4 regions of the Micromonospora sp. LOL_014 genome follow, and region 1 is predicted to be linked to each of the others. Evidence: riboswitches for the same ligand, from Rfam matches in the RefSeq annotation. Region 1 holds a riboswitch; each other region holds the start of a gene.
What was found. Region 1 has a riboswitch for cyclic di-AMP ahead of ACFHW1_RS00375 (coiled-coil domain-containing protein). Riboswitches for the same ligand answer to the same signal wherever they lie in the genome.
Positions count from the first base shown of each region.

Region 1 (4,346 bases):
CTGCTGCACTACCCGTACTTCGATCTGTACCGCAAGCAGGTAGTCAAGCAGGCCGACCTGGCGCTGGCGATGCACTGGCGGGGCGACGCGTTCACCGAGCAGGAGAAGGCCCGCAACTTCGCCTACTACGAGCGGCGTACGGTGCGGGACTCGTCGTTGTCGGCGTGCACTCAGTCGGTGATAGCCGCGGAGACCGGCCATCTGGAGCTCGCCCACGACTACATGGGTGAGGCCGCGTTAATGGACCTGCACGACATCAACCGCAACACCCGCGACGGCATCCACGTGGCCGCCCTGGCCGGGGCGTGGCTCGCGCTGGTCGCCGGCTTCGGGGGGATGCGTGACCACGGCGGGGAGCTGACCTTCGCTCCCCGGCTGCCGCAGCGGATCAACCGGCTGGAGTTCGCCATGATGTGGCGGGGCCTGCGGCTGCGGGTGGCGGTCCAGCATGACGAGGTGACCTATTCGCTGCGTGACGTCGACCCGAACGCCACCGTTGACCTTACCCATCACGGCGAGCCGATCACGGTGGCTGCGGACAAGCCGGTCACCCGGGCGATCCCGCCGGCCAATCCGGTCGGTCCGCCGCCGCAGCAGCCGACCGGCCGGTCACCGGTACGCCGGTCGGCGCGTACCGACTGACCACCTCCTCGTGCGGTGCCGGGCCGACCCGGCACCGCACGAGGAGAGGAGGTCAGGTCACAGCAGGGACAGATGTACGTGGTTGGTGTGGTCGCTGTTGGGATCGCCGTTGGCGCCGCTGTACGAACTCCAACCGGTGGTCGGTGACCAGAACTGGCGGTACCAGATGACGTAGAGGATGCCGAGCTTGTCGGCGTTGCGGACCAGGAAGGCGGTCAGGTTGTTGCCGTACAGCCGGTCGTCGCCGAAGGCGTCGCCGCCGAACCCCTGCTGCTGGGCGGAGAAGTCGCAGGCCCGCCCCTTGGGGTGCTCGAACGGCCCACCGGGGCGGAAGCAGGAGACGAAGCGGGTGAAGCCGGCCTTTTTCGCTTCGTTCAGCGCGTGCATGGTGCGCGGAGTGATGCAGCCGCTCGTGGTGGGGTCGTCCAGACTGCACGACTGGGACGGCCAGGAACCGTCCGAGTTACGCGGCGCCTGGGCGGCGACCGGCGAGGTGGCCGAGACGAACCCGTTGGTGGCGACCGCGCCGACCAGTTGCAGGGCCTTTTCGGCCTCTTCCTTCTGCCGGGCCATTGCCTCGAGTTGCTGTTCCTCGCGGGCCACTTCGGCGTCGATCGCGGCGACTGCCCGAGCTGCCTGTTCGCGTGCCTCGTTGAGCTCCCGAATCCGCTTGTTGTCGTGCATGGCGATCATGTCCAGGCCTTCGGCGCGTTCCAGCAACTCGTCCGGGTCCGCGCTGTTGAGCAGGACCATCACCGGGGTGATCCGGCCGAGACGGTACGAGTTGGAGGCGACCTGGCCGATCTGTGGGGTCAGCGCGGAAATCCGTTCCTCGACCTTTTCCAACTCGAGGTTGAGCTTCAACTGGCGTTTGCGGGACTCGTCGACCGCCGCCTTGGCTTCGACGAAGCCCCGGCCGGTCGATTCGAGCACTTCGCTGAGCAGTGGCGGGGCGCCTTCGTCATCCGGATCCTGAGCGGCGGCTGGCGACACTACGACGAACCCAGCGAGCAGGGCGGCGACGGCGGCGAGGGCCGCGGCCGTCGGAATCCGCCGGCGGAGGGGTGCGGTCATCCTGTTCCTTTCCTTGGCCGCCGACCGAGTTAGCTGACGGGTTCGGGACGGAACGATCCCTACCGCTGGCGCGGATTCACCCCGGTGGAAACGTGGTTCCCCGGCTCACCCCGGAGGGCGATTGGGCGGCGGTCACCGCCGGCACCGGTGGGCGCCGCCTGGCGAAGACCGCCGGCAAGCTTACCGGATTGGTCACCGGCATCAACACCTCGACAATCCTGACTGAGCTGGAAAAATCCGTTACCAGCCAACGACTTTCGGTGATGTCCACTTTCTGCGTTCGACGGCGTACGACAAGTCGTCAGGGGTCGGTATCGCTGCGCCGAGGTTAGCGGCTGACTACAGTGCGTATGAGGAAAAGCGGGAAAGTCGTAGCGTCGGACGGATCTTCGGTGAGAGATGACGATTCCCCGGTCGGGCCGCCGGACGCCGACAGCGTGGTGGTGATCGGCCTCGGCCGGTTCGGTGGTCAGGTCGCCCAGTCTCTGCTCCGCCTCGGCCACGACGTGCTGGGCATCGACGAGCATCCCAAACGGGTGCATCGCTGGTCCGAGCGGCTGCCGAGGGTGGTCGAGGCGGATTCAACCGATGACCAGGCGTTGCGCCAGTGTGGCGTCGCCGACTACTCCCGCGCGGTGGTCGGCATCGGCTCGGACGTCGAGGCCAGCATCCTCACCGTGGTGGCGCTGACCGAGCTGGATGTCCCGGAGGTCTGGGCGAAGGCGGTCACCGCCAAGCACGGCCGGATCCTCGCCTCGGTCGGCGCGCACCATGTGATCCTTCCGGAGGCGGCGATGGGTGACCGGGTAGCCCGCCTGCTGGCCAGTCGGATGCTCGACTTCATCGAGTTCGACGACGGGTTCGCCATCGCCAAGGTCTGCGCCCCGCCGGACGCCGCCGGCCGGACGTTGGCCGAGTGCCGGCTACGTCAGCGGTACGGCATCACGGTGGTCGGGATCAAGGAGCGGGACCGGCAGCTGAGGTACGCGGGACCTGAGACGTTGATCCCGCCGGATGCGCTGCTGATCGTCGCCGGGGCAACCACGGCGGTTCAGCAGTTCGGCCGGTGAACATGGGCGTGAACGCCTCATCACACCTTCATTTCGTGAGCTGATCAGCCGCCGGACTTTCGCAAACTCGTGACTCAGGCTACAGTCCCTGCATGGGAGCGCTTCCATCGATGGATGTGCCCACGTTGAAGTAGTCGACGCGTGGCGCGGCGATGGCGACATCACCGTGTCAACCGCACAGCTCCCGAGGCTGGCGGCGGGCCAAGCCCGGACTCCGCCGCCAGCCCGCGCACCACCTGTCGAGAGGAGGTGGAACCAGAGCCACTCGCGTGGCCCGGCTCCCGCGCGTCACGCACGACCCGGACGCCAGACCGCTCGTGCGTGTTCAGCAACTGATGGTGGGGACGGGGGTTGCCCTCCCCGTCCCCACGCTAGTCCTCGATTGTTACGGCGGGGAATCGCCAACAAGTCAGGACCGCGACGCCGATCTGTCCGACAGCGCTGCCCGGCCTGTCGATGCATCGGCAGGCTTCGTTGTGTATTGGGGCCTGGGCAGTGGCTGGGTTGCCGCGCCCGATCTGCGGCGACGGTCGGGCCGGGCCCTTACCGGTCGACCTGGTCCCGCCGGACATCACCGTCACCAACACGCCGTGGAACAGCCGGATCCCGGCCGGCGGCAGCGTACAGCTCGGTTTCGTGGTCAGGCACTCGGCGAGCAACCCGCCGCCGACGGACTTCCTGCTCAACGGCGACCGGTGCGCGTCCTCGGGTTGACCCTCGTCGAAGACGCGCTGGTGACGGCGGCTTGCTAGCCTCGCCCGCATGCGGGTGCTGGTGGTCGAGGACGACCCCGAGGTACGCAGTGCCGTCGTCACCGCGCTGCGCTCCGGCGGATCCGCCGTCGACCAGGCGGCCGACTGGAGCCAGGCCGACCTGAGCATGAGCATCAACGACTACGACTGCCTGGTGCTCGACCGGATCCTTCCGGAAGGCGACTCACTGCACCAGCTCGGCCACCGACGGCGGGCCGGGCTCACCACACCGGCCCTGGTGCTCACCGCGCTGGACAGCGCCGGGGACCGGATCGCCGGGTTTCAGGCCGGCGTCGACGACTACGTGGTGAAGCCCTTCGTCACCGCCGAACTGGTGCTGCGGGTCCGGGCGCTCTGCCGACGCCGTGGCGCCACCACCCCACCGCTGCTGCGGGTGGCGGATCTGGAGGTCGACGCCGCCCGCCGGGAGGTGCGCCGCGCCGGCGTCCTGCTGACGCTCACCCGCAAGGAGTTCGCCGTACTTGAAATGCTGCTGGTCCGGCGCCCGGCGGTGGCCAGCCGCAGCGACCTGTTCGAACACTGTTGGGACGAGCTCGCCGACCCCAGCTCGAACGTGGTGGACGCGGTGGTCGCCCAGCTGCGCCGCAAGCTCGGCGAGCCGCAGTTGATTCACACCGTACGCGGGGTCGGCTACCGGGTTGGCGGGGCGCCGTCGTGACCGCCGGCCGAATTGGCGGGGTGCCGTCGTGAACCGCCGCGATCGGCGGGGTGGCAAGCCGCTGCAGACCGCCGACCGGCTGCGTAACCTGCGGATCCGGATCACGCTGCTGGTGATGGCGATCAACGT
Region 1 covers NZ_JBHMIP010000001.1:82,984-87,329, forward strand. Annotated here, with positions in the region: gene ACFHW1_RS00370 (glycoside hydrolase family 65 protein) at 1-642, shown strand, start outside; gene ACFHW1_RS00375 (coiled-coil domain-containing protein) at 700-1,716, opposite strand; cyclic di-AMP (ydaO/yuaA leader) riboswitch at 1,719-1,854, opposite strand; gene ACFHW1_RS00380 (potassium channel family protein) at 2,109-2,786, shown strand; gene ACFHW1_RS00385 (cellulose binding domain-containing protein) at 3,291-3,500, shown strand; gene ACFHW1_RS00390 (winged helix-turn-helix domain-containing protein) at 3,549-4,217, shown strand; gene ACFHW1_RS00395 (sensor histidine kinase) at 4,246-4,346, shown strand, end outside.

Region 2 (4,346 bases), on a different contig from region 1:
CGCACCCCGACCGCCGAGCCGATCTCGGCTACCTCGACGCAGGTCGTCGCCTCGCAGCGGCGGCTCTTACGCCACGCCGGACCGGCAGTGCTGATCACAGTCACCTAGACTCCTTAATAAGGATAAATCGGTAAATTTGCCATCAGAGCACGCAGGCAATCGGGCGGACTGTATCAGTCCCCGATCTTGCCGACGCGACTGGGCGACACCGCGAAAACCCGGTGAAACCGCCGTTCGGACCATGCGGAGGGCCGGCCGTCCTTAGCAGACCTGACGGCGGCGGTGTAGCGTGCAACAGGGTGGCAACCAGCCAGGTGGCACTCTGCAAGGCACCCCCCCGGAGCGTTCCCATGCCTGCCCGACACCAGGGCCCGACCATCGGGCGTCGCCGGCTGCGTGCGGCGCTACGCCGGGCACGCGATGCCGCCGCGCTGACCCAGGACTACGTCGCCGCTCAAATGGACTGGTCGCTGTCGAAGCTGATCCGGATCGAGTCGGGTTCGGTCAGCATCTCGACCAACGACGTCAAGGCTTTGCTGGACCTGTACGGCGTACGCGACCAGCAGCAGGTGCAGGAGCTCGTCGAGCTGGCCCGGGCGGCACGACGGCGCGCCTGGTGGAGCGGCTACAAGGATCGGGTGCCGGCCGCCTACGCGGCCTACATCGGGCTGGAGGCGGAAGCGTCGGCACTGCGGTACTTTCAGCCAATCAGCTTCCCCGGCCTGCTGCAGACCGAGGAGTACGCCCGCGCGGTGATCCCGGCCGACGGCCCGCACCATGTACCGGCGGCCGAGATCGAAGGGCGGGTGCAGATCCGGCTGGCCCGCCAGCACGAGGTGCTCTTCGGCGCCGATCCGCCGCAGATCGAGGTGATCATCGACGAGGCTGCGCTGCGCCGGATGACCGGCGGCCCGCGGGTGCTGCGCGAGCAGCTCCAGCATGTGGCGAAGATGTCAGCGGCGCCTCATGTCACGGTCCGGGTGCTGCCGTTCGCCGCCGGAAGCAACACGGTGCTCGGGCCGTTCGTCATCCTGCACTTCGCCGACCAGGCCGACGCTGACGTGGTGTACGTGGAGAGCGCTCTGGTCGAGGAGGTCATCGACCGGGCCGACGAGGTCCGGCCGTACCAGCATGTCTTCGACCGACTACGGGCGGAATCCCTGTCGCCAGCCGACTCGGTGGCGATGCTGCACGACCTCGCCCGGCGGCTGGACGGGCCGGACGCGGGCTGATCGACGTCGACCAGCCCGCCGACGACCGCGACGGCGGCCGGGCCCGCTCACCGCTGGTCGGGCACCCACGGCTCGATGGTGACCGGCTCGGACAGACCGGCCAGCCGGGAGATCTCCCGAGCCCGCATCAACGCCCGGCTCACCTGGCCGTACTGGCGTTCGTCGTCGGTGCTGAACAGCAGCAACAGCAGTCCCTGGTGACGGCCCCATAGTTCGTACGCCCGCGGCCGCAACCGGTCGCCGAGCCAGGCGACCGCCACCGGCACGAACGCAGCCGCCAGCATGGCGAGGTAGACACCCGCGCTGACCTCGTCCAACCCGCGGGTGTAGCCGACGGTCACCGCGACCGCCGCCAGGGTCAGGGCGGTCACCGCGATCACCCGGCCGGTGAGCCGGTCGCGGGCGCCTCGCGCGGTCCGGAGTTCGGTGAGGTCGCGGACGGCGAAACGCCGGCCGGCCACGACGAACCATTCACCGGTCACGCAGATGCCGGGCTGCCGGTAGAAGGTCCGTCCGACACTGGAGCCGGACTGGGCGGGCACCGGGGAACCGCGTCGGGGTGGGGTCTGGCGAGTAGCACGCATAGCTGCCTCCGAAGGGCTCGTGCGGCGCTGACCTTGCGGGTCCATTGTGCAAACAGCTAGCTACTCGATGGAAGGTGGTCATTCTGCCACCTAGCAGAATGACGTACGGCAGGCCGCGTCCTGGATGGCGAATCAGACCTTTTGCGGCTATTCATCCGGATAGCTTACTGACGACAACCGCACAGACCGACTAATGACGCATTATTCGCAATTGATCAGACGCTGTCCAATGACGACGCGCCGGAGTCAACCGGTCACGCGAAGACAACAGGAATGTTGCCCAGAGCAGCCAACCGTCACATCCAGTAACTGTCAACGGGCTCCGGCCAGTTCCATGCCACGGATCACGATCGCAGCACTTTCCGCGTCGCAACCTTGCGGCTAAGTTGGACCAGCTGGTCCGGTCACCAGTCGCCGGGAAGCGGTGACGCCGGTCCAGTGCCGCCGAATCGCCGTCCTGAGATTATCTGACGTTACAAACAGTGATCTCACGGTTGCGATCCGGGGACCCATCGGCAACTGGGGTGAATCCGCGGTTCACCGCGGTAGGGCGAACTTCCCGCCCGAATCCGTCAGCTAACCCGGTAGGCGGCGAGGAAGAAGGGTTCTGCGTTCTTGTCAACAGCGCGGATTCTGCTGCGCACCCTGATGCTGGCCGGCGTAAGCCTCGGCCTGGTGGTACCGGCGACCGCCGCGACCGCCCAGCCGACGGTCAGCGAACTCACGCAGCAGATCGACGAGGAATCCGAAGAGCTGGCCAAGGTCGTCGAGTCGTACAACCGGCTCAGGGAGGAGGCCAAGGCCACCCGGGCGGCGGCCGAGGAGATCGACGCCAAGCTCGGCCCGCTGCAGGCCGAACTCGCGGCAGCGCAGACCGAGGTCGGTCAGATCGCGGTCAACGCGTACAAGACCGGCGGGTTGAGCACCGCGAGCGCCCTGCTCGACGGCACCTCCGGCAGCTTTATCCACCGGCTCGGCACCCTGGACCACCTGGCCCGGGACCGGCAGCAGCGGCTCAGCGAGTTCACCAGCACCCAACTGACCTACCTGGCCGAGCAGGAGAAGCTGCAGGCGGCACTGAAGAAGCAGGACGCCCAGGTCAAGGAGCTCGCCGACCGCAAGAAGAGCATCGAAGCGGACATCGACGAGCTGATGGACAAGCGGGAACGGGCCTACGGTGCCGCGAGCGAGACCGGCTCGTCGTACACCGGAACCGTCCCGTCGGTGTCCGGTGCCGCCGGCTCGGTCGTCGAGTTCGCGTACGGAGCCATCGGCAAGCCGTACGTCTGGGCTGCCAGCGGCCCGAACGGTTACGACTGCTCGGGCCTGACGCTTGCCGCGTGGCGTACCGCCGGCAAGAGCCTGCCGCACAACGCGGCGATGCAGTGGGACGTGGTCGCGAAGATCGACCGTGGCGCACTGCAGCCCGGTGACCTGGTGTTCTACAACGGTCTCGCCCACGTCGGCCTGTACGTGGGCGGCGGCCAGGTGATCCACGCACCCACCTTCGGCCGTACCGTCGAGCTGGCCAGCGTGGACATGATGCCGCCGTACGGCTACGGCCGGGTCCGCTGACCCGGTCGCTCGCGCGACACTGCCGACGGCCCGGCATCCGCAAGGCGGATGCCGGGCCGTCGGCAGTTCGTCGGTGGGTTGTCAGTTCATCGGCGGATCAGGTCGCCTGCAGCCGATTCGTCAGGCCGCCTGCAGCCCTTCCGCCCGGGCCAGCTCCCGCAGCCGGCCCAGCGCCTGGATCTCCAGCTGACGGATGCGCTCCCGGGACAGTGAGAAGCGCGAAGCGACCTCGGTCAGCGAGTGCTCCCGCCCGTCCTCCAAGCCGTACCGGGCCCGCATGATGCCGGCGGACCGGTCGTCCAGGTGGTTGAGCAGGCCCTCGATCCGCTGCCGCTCCAAACCGGTGAGCACGATGTCCTCCGGCGACGGTGCGTCGCTGTCGGCCACCAGGTCGCCCAGGTTGGTGTCGCCGTCGTCGCCGACCGGGGTGTCCAGCGACACCGTGTCCTGCGACCACCGCACCAGCTCGTGCACCCGCTCGACCGGCACGCCGAGCGAGGCGGCGATCTGCTCCGGCTCCGGGTCCGAACCGAGCTCCCGGGTCAACTGGCGGGCCACGTTGCGCATCCGGTTGACGTCCTCGACCAGGTGCACCGGAAGCCGTACGGTCCGCTCCTGCTGGGCGATCGCCCGGCTGATGGCCTGCCGAATCCACCAGGTCGCGTAGGTGGAGAACTTGAAACCACGCTCGTAGTCGAACTTCTCCACCGCGCGGACCAGACCGGTGTTGCCCTCCTGGATCAGGTCCAGCATCGGCATCCCGGACCGGACGTAGCGGCGGGCGATCGACACCACCAGACGCAGGTTGGCCCGGATGAACAGGTCCTTGGCCCGTTCACCCTCGACGACCAGCCGCTCCAGCTCCTCGCGGCTCACCCCGGCCCGCGGCACGCCCTGCTCCAGCAGGTGCTCCGCGTACAGACCGGCCTCGATCGCCTTGGAGAGGTCGACTTCC
Region 2 covers NZ_JBHMIP010000015.1:14,626-18,971, reverse strand. Annotated here, with positions in the region: gene ACFHW1_RS14885 (DUF397 domain-containing protein) at 1-104, opposite strand, end outside; gene ACFHW1_RS14880 (helix-turn-helix domain-containing protein) at 351-1,232, shown strand; gene ACFHW1_RS14875 (DUF6232 family protein) at 1,280-1,816, opposite strand; cyclic di-AMP (ydaO/yuaA leader) riboswitch at 2,290-2,421, shown strand; gene ACFHW1_RS14870 (NlpC/P60 family protein) at 2,432-3,391, shown strand; gene ACFHW1_RS14865 (sigma-70 family RNA polymerase sigma factor) at 3,512-4,346, opposite strand, start outside.
Region 2: linked by a shared signal. The riboswitch ahead of ACFHW1_RS14870 (NlpC/P60 family protein) and the one ahead of ACFHW1_RS00375 (coiled-coil domain-containing protein) in region 1 are both predicted to bind cyclic di-AMP.

Region 3 (4,346 bases), on a different contig from region 1:
GCTGGACGAGTTGGACGAACTGCTCGGCCGGCCACCCCAGCCCCGCCGCCGGCACCGGGATCCGTTCCAGATGGCCGGCGGGGTGCGTGAGGTGACGACCTTCGCCGACCGGGACCGGGCGGCCCGTGCCGCCGCCCGGGAGCGGCCGGCCGACTACCGGGAGTACGCCCACGTGGTGGTCGACGAGGCACAGGACGTGTCGCCGATGCAGTGGCGGATGATCGGGCGCCGGGGCCGGCTCGCCTCCTGGACAGTGGTCGGAGATCCGGCGCAGACCGCGTGGACCGGAGATCCGGCCGAGCTCGCCCAGGCCCGGGACCGGGCGTTGGGGCGGCGGCCGCAGCGGGAGTTCCAGCTGACCACGAACTACCGCAACCCGGCGGAGATCTTCGAACTGGCCGCCGAGGTGATCCGCGAGGTCGCTCCGGACGCCCCGTTGCCGACGGCGGTCCGATCGACCGGGGTGGCGCCGCGCCGGGACCGGGTAGCTGCGGCGGTGCTGCCGGCTGCCGTCCGTACCGCGACCGCCGAGATGCTGGCCGCCGTGGAGGGGACGGTCGGCGTCATCGCCGCGGTGGCCCGGCGGGACGAGGTCGCCGGCTGGCTCGGCGAGCTGACGACCTCCCGGCTACAGGTGGTGTCGAGCCTGCAGGCGAAGGGCATGGAGTACGACGCGGTGGTGCTGGTGGCCGGCGAGGAGATCCGTGCCGAGTCCGAGGCCGGGGTGCGCACGCTCTACGTCGCGCTCTCCCGGGCGACGCAGCGGCTGGTCACCATCGACCTCGACCCGGAGTCGACTGCACATATTGCTATGTGAGCATTAGTCTACTGACGAGACGCCGGGCAACGGAGGGTGGCAGGCGTGGGAGTCGGACACGATCACAGCGCCGGGAGCACCGGCCAGCGACACTACGGGCGTCTCTGGGCCGCCTTCGCCCTGCTGGCGGGCTTCATGGTCGTCGAGGCGGTCACCGCGCTGGCCACCGGCTCCCTGGCGCTGCTGTCCGACGCCGGGCACATGTTCACCGACGTGCTCGGCATCGGCATGGCGCTCGCGGCGATAGCCGCGACTCGGCGACCGACCGGGGAGCCGCAGCGAACCTTCGGCCTCTACCGCCTCGAGGTGCTGGCCGCGCTGGCGAACGCCGTACTGCTCGCCGGGGTCGCGCTCTACGTCCTGGTGGAGGCGGCCCGCCGGTTCGCCGATCCAGAGCCGGTGACGGTCGGCCCGATGCTGATGGTGGCGGTCGCCGGACTGCTCGCCAACATCGTCGCCTTCGCCCTGCTGCGCCAGGGGGCCGGGGAGAGCCTCAACGTACGGGGCGCCTACCTGGAGGTACTCGGCGACCTGCTCGGCTCGGTGGGGGTGCTGGTGGCCGCCACGGTGATCGCCACCACCGGCTGGTGGTACGCCGACCCGCTGGTCGCCGTCGGTGTCGGGGTGTTCATCCTGCCACGCACCTGGCGGCTGGCCCGGGCCGCGCTGCGCATCCTGGTGCAGGCGGCGCCGGAGCATGTGGAGGTCGCCCGGGTCCACCGCCGGCTGGCCATCGTGCCGGGCGTCTGCGACGTGCACGACCTCCACGTCTGGACGCTCACCCCGGGCATGGAGGTGGCCTCGGCACACCTGGCCGTGACCCCGTCGGCCGATATCGGCACGGTGCTGCGGGACGCCCGGACGGCCCTGCACGACGAGTTCGGTATCGAGCACGCGACGCTGCAGATCGAGCCGCTGGCCCCCGCCGACTCCTGCGGACCGGCCGACTGGTGATTAGCAGATGCTTAAGTTTCGTGACCTTACCGCGACGGTCACAGCCACGATATACGTATATTTCTGATTTTTCCAGACATAACATGGCTATCGATACCGGGACGACGACCCGGGGAGCCGGTAGTCTCGGCCCCGGTCTCCGCTCGGGCGGCGCCCCTCCGGCGCCCGCGGAGGCCGTCGCCTAATCGCCGTACGGCGAGCCGGGGAACCACGTACCTGGGGTGCATCCGCGTCACGCGGTAGGGATCTTCCGTCCCGAACCCGTCAGCTAACCCGGTCGGCGGCTGACGGAAGGAATGCACAGTGTCGCGCACAGTCCACAGAAAAACCCGATTCACGTTATTGGCGGCGTTGACCGCCGCCCTGATGGCCGTCACCGGCACCCCGACCGGCTCGCCGGCCGGAGCCGCCCTGCCCGCCAACCGGCCCGACCGGGTCGACAACGAGGGAGGCACCGACAGCCTGCGCAAGGAGCTCGATGCGGCCTCGAAGGGCTGGATCGACGCCAAGGCGGCGCTCAACCATTCGAAGGACCGGCAGAAGAAGCTGTCCGAGCAGCTCGACACGGTCGGTGCTGAACTGGAGCAACGGAACAGGAACGTCGGGCACATCGTCGACCGCGCGTACCGCAACGGCCGGCTCGGCCCGGTCTCCGCGCTACTCAACAGCACCTCGCCGGAAGGGTTCATCGACCGGGCGGCGGCGCTGAGCGCGGTGACCGCCAACGAGGAGAAGCAGCTCCGCGAGCTGTACCGTACCCGTGACCAGGTGACCAGGTCCAAGGCCGCGATCGAGCATGAGATCCGGGAGCAGCAGAAGCAGGTCACCATCATGGACCAGCGCCGGAACCAGGCGGAGCGGGCACTGGCCGTCGCGGTCGCCGCCGAGAAGCAGGCGGAGGAACAGGCGAGGCAGCAGGCGGCGGAGGAGGCCGAACGGGCGGCCGCCGCCAGCGGTTCCTCCGGCTCCGGGTCGTCGGGATCCGGTTCCTCCGGCTCCGGGTCGTCGGGATCCGGGTCGTCGGGATCCGGGTCGTCGGGATCCGGGTCGTCGGGATCCGGGTCGTCCAACGCGTCGGCGACCCCGGCTCCGCGCAACGCGAACGGTTCCTGGCCGGCCGAGTCGTGCAACGTCGACGACCCCACCACCTCCGGCTGCATCACGCCCCGTACGCTGCACGCCCTGAACCAGGCGAAGGCTGCCGGCTTCACCCGCTACGTGTCCTGCTTCCGCAACGGCAGCTCCGGCGAGCACCCCAAGGGCCGGGCGTGTGACTTCGCCGCCCAGCCCAACGGCTTCGGTGGAGTGGCGACCGGCGGTGACAAGAGCTACGGCGACAACCTCGCGAACTACTACATCAACAACGCCGACCGGCTCGGTGTGCTCTACGTGATCTGGTACAAGCGGATCTGGCTGCCCAGCAGCGGCTGGAAGACGTACAGCGGTGCGGGTGGCGACCCGTCCAGCGACCACACCAACCACGTGCACCTGTCGGTGTACTGACGTCGCGCGCATGGGGGCGGACGGCCACGTCGGCGGCCGACCGCCCCCATTTTCTATTCGCGACGGAATCAGCATACGGAGTTATTTGCGCAGCATCGGCAGACCGATCGGCATAACGACCGACGGCCACCGGCAACTATGCGAGAGCGCTCTACCACCACGCAGTCACACCCGGCTCACGCTGGGCACATTGCAGCTCGCGCGACTGAGAGAGCGCTCTCACAGTTAGATATATAGCAGCAGCGGTACGGCTGTCAACAGACCGCGACGACCCCGTGCCGGATGCACGAAACTTCATGTCGGGATATTGACAGAAGCCCGCATGTCTGGTGACCTCCTGGCAATAACTCATTAATGGTCGTGAAAATTTTCGCGATCGTGGACCGCGCCCTACCCAACCCGGAGGCACCATGAACCTGTCGATCCGTGGCGCGCGAACAGGTCGTACGCCGCGCCGGATCCTGGCAGCCACCACCGTGACGGCGCTGGCCGCCACCGGACTGATCTTCGGCGTACTGCGCACCGCCGACGCCGCCATCGTCGGCGCCGGCAGCTACACCACCACCCGTCCGGCGGGCGCGGCCGCCCCGACCGCCTGCGGCAGCATCTCCGCCAACCCCCGGCAGTACGTCACGGGCAGCGCCCCGGCTGGCGCGGTGCCGACCAACGACTGGTGGTCGTCGCTGTTGTTCAAGCGGTACAACTGTGCCTACTCCGACCCGCTGCACGCCCACCCGATGTCGTTCCAGCCGACCGCTGGCGGGCTCGGCGTCTCCTACACCACCGAGGCGGCGATCTCCGGCACATCGACCGGCGTCGGCGAATACCACTACCCGTACACCCGGGAGTTCACCCTCGGCGTCGCCGGACTCAACGCCCCGGACGTCAAGGTCGACGGCTGGACCGACTGGACGGTCAGCCCGTACTGGTCCGACGGCACCCGTACCCTGCGCGCGACCGTCGGCCACGGCCTGCCGTTCGTATACGCCCAGGTCACCGGCGGCAACGCCGAGCTATCGTTCCCCGGCACCCCGACGGTCTGGCACCACAGCGGCACCCGGGTCGGCTTCTC
Region 3 covers NZ_JBHMIP010000006.1:159,541-163,886, reverse strand. Annotated here, with positions in the region: gene ACFHW1_RS07745 (HelD family protein) at 1-817, shown strand, start outside; gene ACFHW1_RS07740 (cation diffusion facilitator family transporter) at 863-1,771, shown strand; cyclic di-AMP (ydaO/yuaA leader) riboswitch at 1,940-2,070, shown strand; gene ACFHW1_RS07735 (coiled-coil domain-containing protein) at 2,075-3,274, shown strand; gene ACFHW1_RS07730 (glycosyl hydrolase) at 3,685-4,346, shown strand, end outside.
Region 3: linked by a shared signal. The riboswitch ahead of ACFHW1_RS07735 (coiled-coil domain-containing protein) and the one ahead of ACFHW1_RS00375 (coiled-coil domain-containing protein) in region 1 are both predicted to bind cyclic di-AMP.

Region 4 (4,346 bases), on a different contig from region 1:
TTGGGAAGCTGATGTTCTGCCATTGAACTACACCCGCGAGCGGACCCACTCTACCCGGTCAGCCCGGTCACTGCGCAACAGGCCCGGCCGCCAACCGAGCACAGCATGGGGTACGGCTCGACACCCGTCGACCGGGCGTCAACGGGTAGGGCGTCGACGCGTCGGCCGGTGCCACGCGGCGGGTCAGCAGGCGACCGGGGTCGGCACCGGGTGGGAGACGCTGCCGCTGGTCGGGTCGAGCCAGACCTGGACGGCTGGTTGCCGTGGCGCCGCCGCCGCGTAGTGGCCGGTGCTGCCACCGCGTTGCGCCACCATCGCCACGTCGACGGAGAACTCGAACAGTCGCCAGTCGACGTGCGGCACGGCCCCGAGATCGCTGGCGAGCCGACCCACCTTGGCCCGATCGGTGACCGGATGCGCCCGACCTGCCAGGTACGCCTCGTCGTCACTCTCCTCCGGCGGGAACGAGTGCAGCGCGTACCGGCCATCCCGCTCCAGGTCACGCCGCTTCGGCGAGTCGATGATGAAGCAGAACAGCCCGTTGTCGGTGATCACCGGGGAGACCGGGTGCACCCGGGGACCACCGTCGGCTCGGACGGTGGCGAGGTAGCCGAGGCCGGGACCGTACTGCTGCATGAGGAGTCGGATCGCCGTGGCCAGGCGGGGCTCGTCGGCTGCGAACTCGGACCAGGTTGCCATGCGATGATTCTATCGAACATGTGTACGAGGAGATAGGGGGATCGCCCGTCCAGGCCAATCCGGGTACGTACCGGCCGGACAGCCGGCCGCGCGGTCGCACCGGCCGGACGGTCGCTATCGTGTGACGATGCTTCTCTCCGACCGGGACATCGTCGCGGAGACCAAGACCGGCGGACTCTCCCTCGAGCCGTTCGAACCTTCGCTCGTCCAGCCGTCGAGCATCGATGTCCGGCTCGACCGGTATTTCCGGGTCTTCAACAACCACCTGTACACCCACATCGACCCGGCGACTCGGCAGGACGATCTGACGTCCCAGGTCGAGGTGCCCAGCGGCGACCCGTTCGTACTGCACCCCGGTGAGTTCGTCCTCGCCTCCACGCTCGAGGTCGTCTCGCTCGGCGACGGCCTGGCCGCCCGGCTGGAGGGCAAGTCGAGCCTGGGTCGGCTGGGCCTGCTGACCCACTCCACCGCCGGCTTCATCGACCCCGGCTTCTCCGGCCACGTGACGTTGGAGTTGTCCAACGTGGCCAACCTGCCGATCAAGCTCTGGCCCGGGATGAGAATCGGCCAGCTGTGCATCTTCCGGCTCTCGTCGACGTCCGAGCATCCGTACGGGTCGGCGGTCTACGGATCCCGGTACCAGGGACAGCGTGGACCCACTCCGAGCCGGTCCTGGCAGCGGTGGCGCACCTGGCCGACCAGCTAAACCGGCTGGGCTGTCGCAGCGCCGGCGCGCCCGCGGTGGGGAGGCGAAAGGCGCCCTCCCAAGCCGGGGGGAGACATGGGAGGGCGCCTTTCCGGTGGCCGGTGCTGCCGCTTGACGGGGGGGATCAGCGGCACGCGCCAGGCCATGGGGAGGAGTGAGGTCTAGCCGGGCCTGCCGTAACTGTGCACACTCGAACCGATCTTGCGCATCTGCACAGGTTCGCCCGCCTGGGGGGCGTGCACGATCCAGCCGTTACCCACGTACATGCCGACGTGGGAGAGCCCGCTGTAGTAGAAGATGAGGTCGCCGGGGCGCAACTCGTCCCGGCTGACGTTGGCGGTCACCTGGCGCTGCCGGGCGGCGTTGTGCGGCAGCGCGACGCCGGCCTGCGCCCAAGCGGCCAGGGTGAGACCCGAACAGTCGTAGCTGCCCGGTCCCGCTGAACCCCAGACGTACGGCTTGCCGATCTGCGCACAGGCGAAGGTGACCGCCTTGCCGGCCGCACCGCCGGGGTAAGTCGCCGGGCAGGGCGCGGGACGCAGCGAGCCGAGGGTGTTGGTCGAGCCGTACGCCTCCAGGCGCAGGTCCTGCAACCGGTCAACCTCGGCGTCGATCTCCTTGGCCTTCGCCGCCAGCTGAGCCTCGGTGCTGGTCAGCTCGACGATCAAATCGTCGAGCGGGGCCTTCTTCGCGGCGTACTCGTTCCTGAGGTCGACGACGGCCTGCACGTCGCGGGCCTGCCGCCGGGCGAACTGGTCCAGCAGCTCGAGCTGGTCGGCGAGGTGGGTCGGCTTGCCATTGGTCAGGATCGCGTTGAAGACCGACGGACTACCACCCTTGTACGACCGGGCGGCGAACTCGCTGACCCGGTCCATCGCCAGGTCGATCTGGATCTGCAGTGGCTTGATCTTCTTCTGTAGTTCGTCCGCCTTCTTCTTCTTGGCGGCAAGGTCCTGCCGTACGGCATTGTGCCGTTCGATCGTTGGTTCGAGCTCGGCCCAGACCTCGTCGATCTGCGACTCGATCTCGGCGACGGTGGGCTGCGCCTGCGCCGGCGCTGCTACCAGCAGCAGACCGACGCCGGTGGTGGCGGCGACCAACGCGGAGAGTACTCGGCTAGGGTCGTGCGGCGATTTTCGCCGATGGTCGCGGCTGGACCACCGGAGGTATCGCCGAGGGGCGCTCGTAGCCACCGGACTCCTTCTCCCCAGACCGCCTACCGGGTTAGCTGCCGGGTTCGGGCGGAAAGGAGACGCCCTACCGCAGGTGGCCTGCGGATTCACCCCGGAAGTGCCGTGGGTCCCCGGCTCGCCGTCAGACGGCGATTAGGCGGTGTCAGGCCGAGGTCAACCCGGTTGGTTGACGTCCTCCCGACTCGACGATCCCCAAGAGTAGAGAGCGGCGTTCTCGCTACGCAAGCGAGAACATGGACTATCTCATTGAGTACACAGACGATTGCGTATCGTACATAGGCTGCCATCGCTCAAGCGTTCGAATTTTCCCGGGCGGACCGGCCCGTTCATACCGGTCCGCCCGTACGTTCGGCCAGCCAACGCGCGCCACTCAGATTGCCTCAGCAGGCTGGCTGACCTGCCACGATCAGCCGACCCGCTTGAATCCGGCGAGCGGCATGTTGTCGATGTTCTCCATCTGCACGGGTTGACCCGCGCGGGGAGCGTGCACCATCAGGCCATTACCGATGTAGATCCCCACGTGATGCAGATCACTGAAGAAGAATACGAGATCCCCGGGTTTGGCGTTGGCACGGCTGACCGAACTGCCCTGATTCCACTGAGTTCCGGTGTAATGCGTGAGGCTGACACCGGCACTTGCCCAGGCGTACTGGGTCAGGCCGGAACAGTCGAAGGCGTTCGGCCCGGTGGCACCCCAGACGTACGGCTTACCGAGCTGTGCGCAGGCGGTGCGGACCGCGGTTCCGGCGGCTCCGCCGACCGACACCGCCGGGCACGGGCCGGAGGCACCGGATCCGCCGGTGTAGCCGGTGGACTGGTACGCGGCGTTGCGCGCCCGTTCCAGGCGTTTGATCTCGGCGTTGATGGTTTTGCGCTGCTCGGCGAGCGTCTTGTCCTGTGCCTGCTGCTTCGTGATCAACTCGTCCAGCGTCTGCCGTTCGGCGAGATAGCGGTCCCGGGTCTCCAAAACAGCGGTGATCTTTTCCTGCCGACGCTTGGAGATTCGGTCCAGCACCACGAGCTGATCCGCCAGGCTGGTCGGCGATCCGGTCCGGAGCAGGGCGTTCAGTTCGCTCGACGGCCCGGTCCGGTAGTAGCGGTTGGCAACCTCGCCGATCTCGTCCGCCGCCAAGTTGGCCTGCAGGGACAGGGGGCGGATCTTCTCGTCGAGCGCGGCCGCTTTCTTCTCGTTGGCCTTGAGCTCGCTGTGCACCTTGTTGTACTGCTCGATGACCGGTTCCAGTTTCAGCCACTGGGCGTCCAACTCGGCTTCGATCTCAGCCAGCGTCGGCTCGGCGTGGGCCGGTCCAGCCGGGAAGACCAGCGCAGTTGCGGCAAGCAACAGCGCAATTGCGATACGTTGAGGAACCCGTACACACCAATGCTCTCCGCGTCGATACCGGGACCCACTGTGACGATGGATGTGCGAATTCGCGAGCGCACGTGCCATTGGCAGCGACTCCTTCAATGGTTCGATCGCTGGGGCCTCACGGGCGGGGGTACGGAGGCCGACATCCGCAGCGGTCGGTGCATCACCTTATTGGAAAGCGCGGTGTTCGTTCAAGACCGCCTGCCGCCTCCGCTTCCCCCGCAGCTACCGCTTCTCCTGCAGTCACCGGTCTGGGCGGTTAGCGTGATGACATGGAGTCGCTCAGCCTCGCGGAGGAGCTCGTCCTGCTCAGCTATGACGGTTCCGGGGCCGCGTCCGTCGCATCCCCGGAGCTCGACTATGCCGTCGCCGGGGCGGT
Region 4 covers NZ_JBHMIP010000003.1:217,787-222,132, reverse strand. Annotated here, with positions in the region: tRNA gene ACFHW1_RS04430 (tRNA-Gly) at 1-37, opposite strand, end outside; gene ACFHW1_RS04425 (pyridoxamine 5'-phosphate oxidase family protein) at 184-699, opposite strand; gene dcd (dCTP deaminase) at 827-1,405, shown strand; gene ACFHW1_RS04415 (NlpC/P60 family protein) at 1,567-2,505, opposite strand; cyclic di-AMP (ydaO/yuaA leader) riboswitch at 2,604-2,747, opposite strand; gene ACFHW1_RS04410 (NlpC/P60 family protein) at 3,005-4,048, opposite strand; gene ACFHW1_RS04405 (GOLPH3/VPS74 family protein) at 4,240-4,346, shown strand, end outside.
Region 4: linked by a shared signal. The riboswitch ahead of ACFHW1_RS04415 (NlpC/P60 family protein) and the one ahead of ACFHW1_RS00375 (coiled-coil domain-containing protein) in region 1 are both predicted to bind cyclic di-AMP.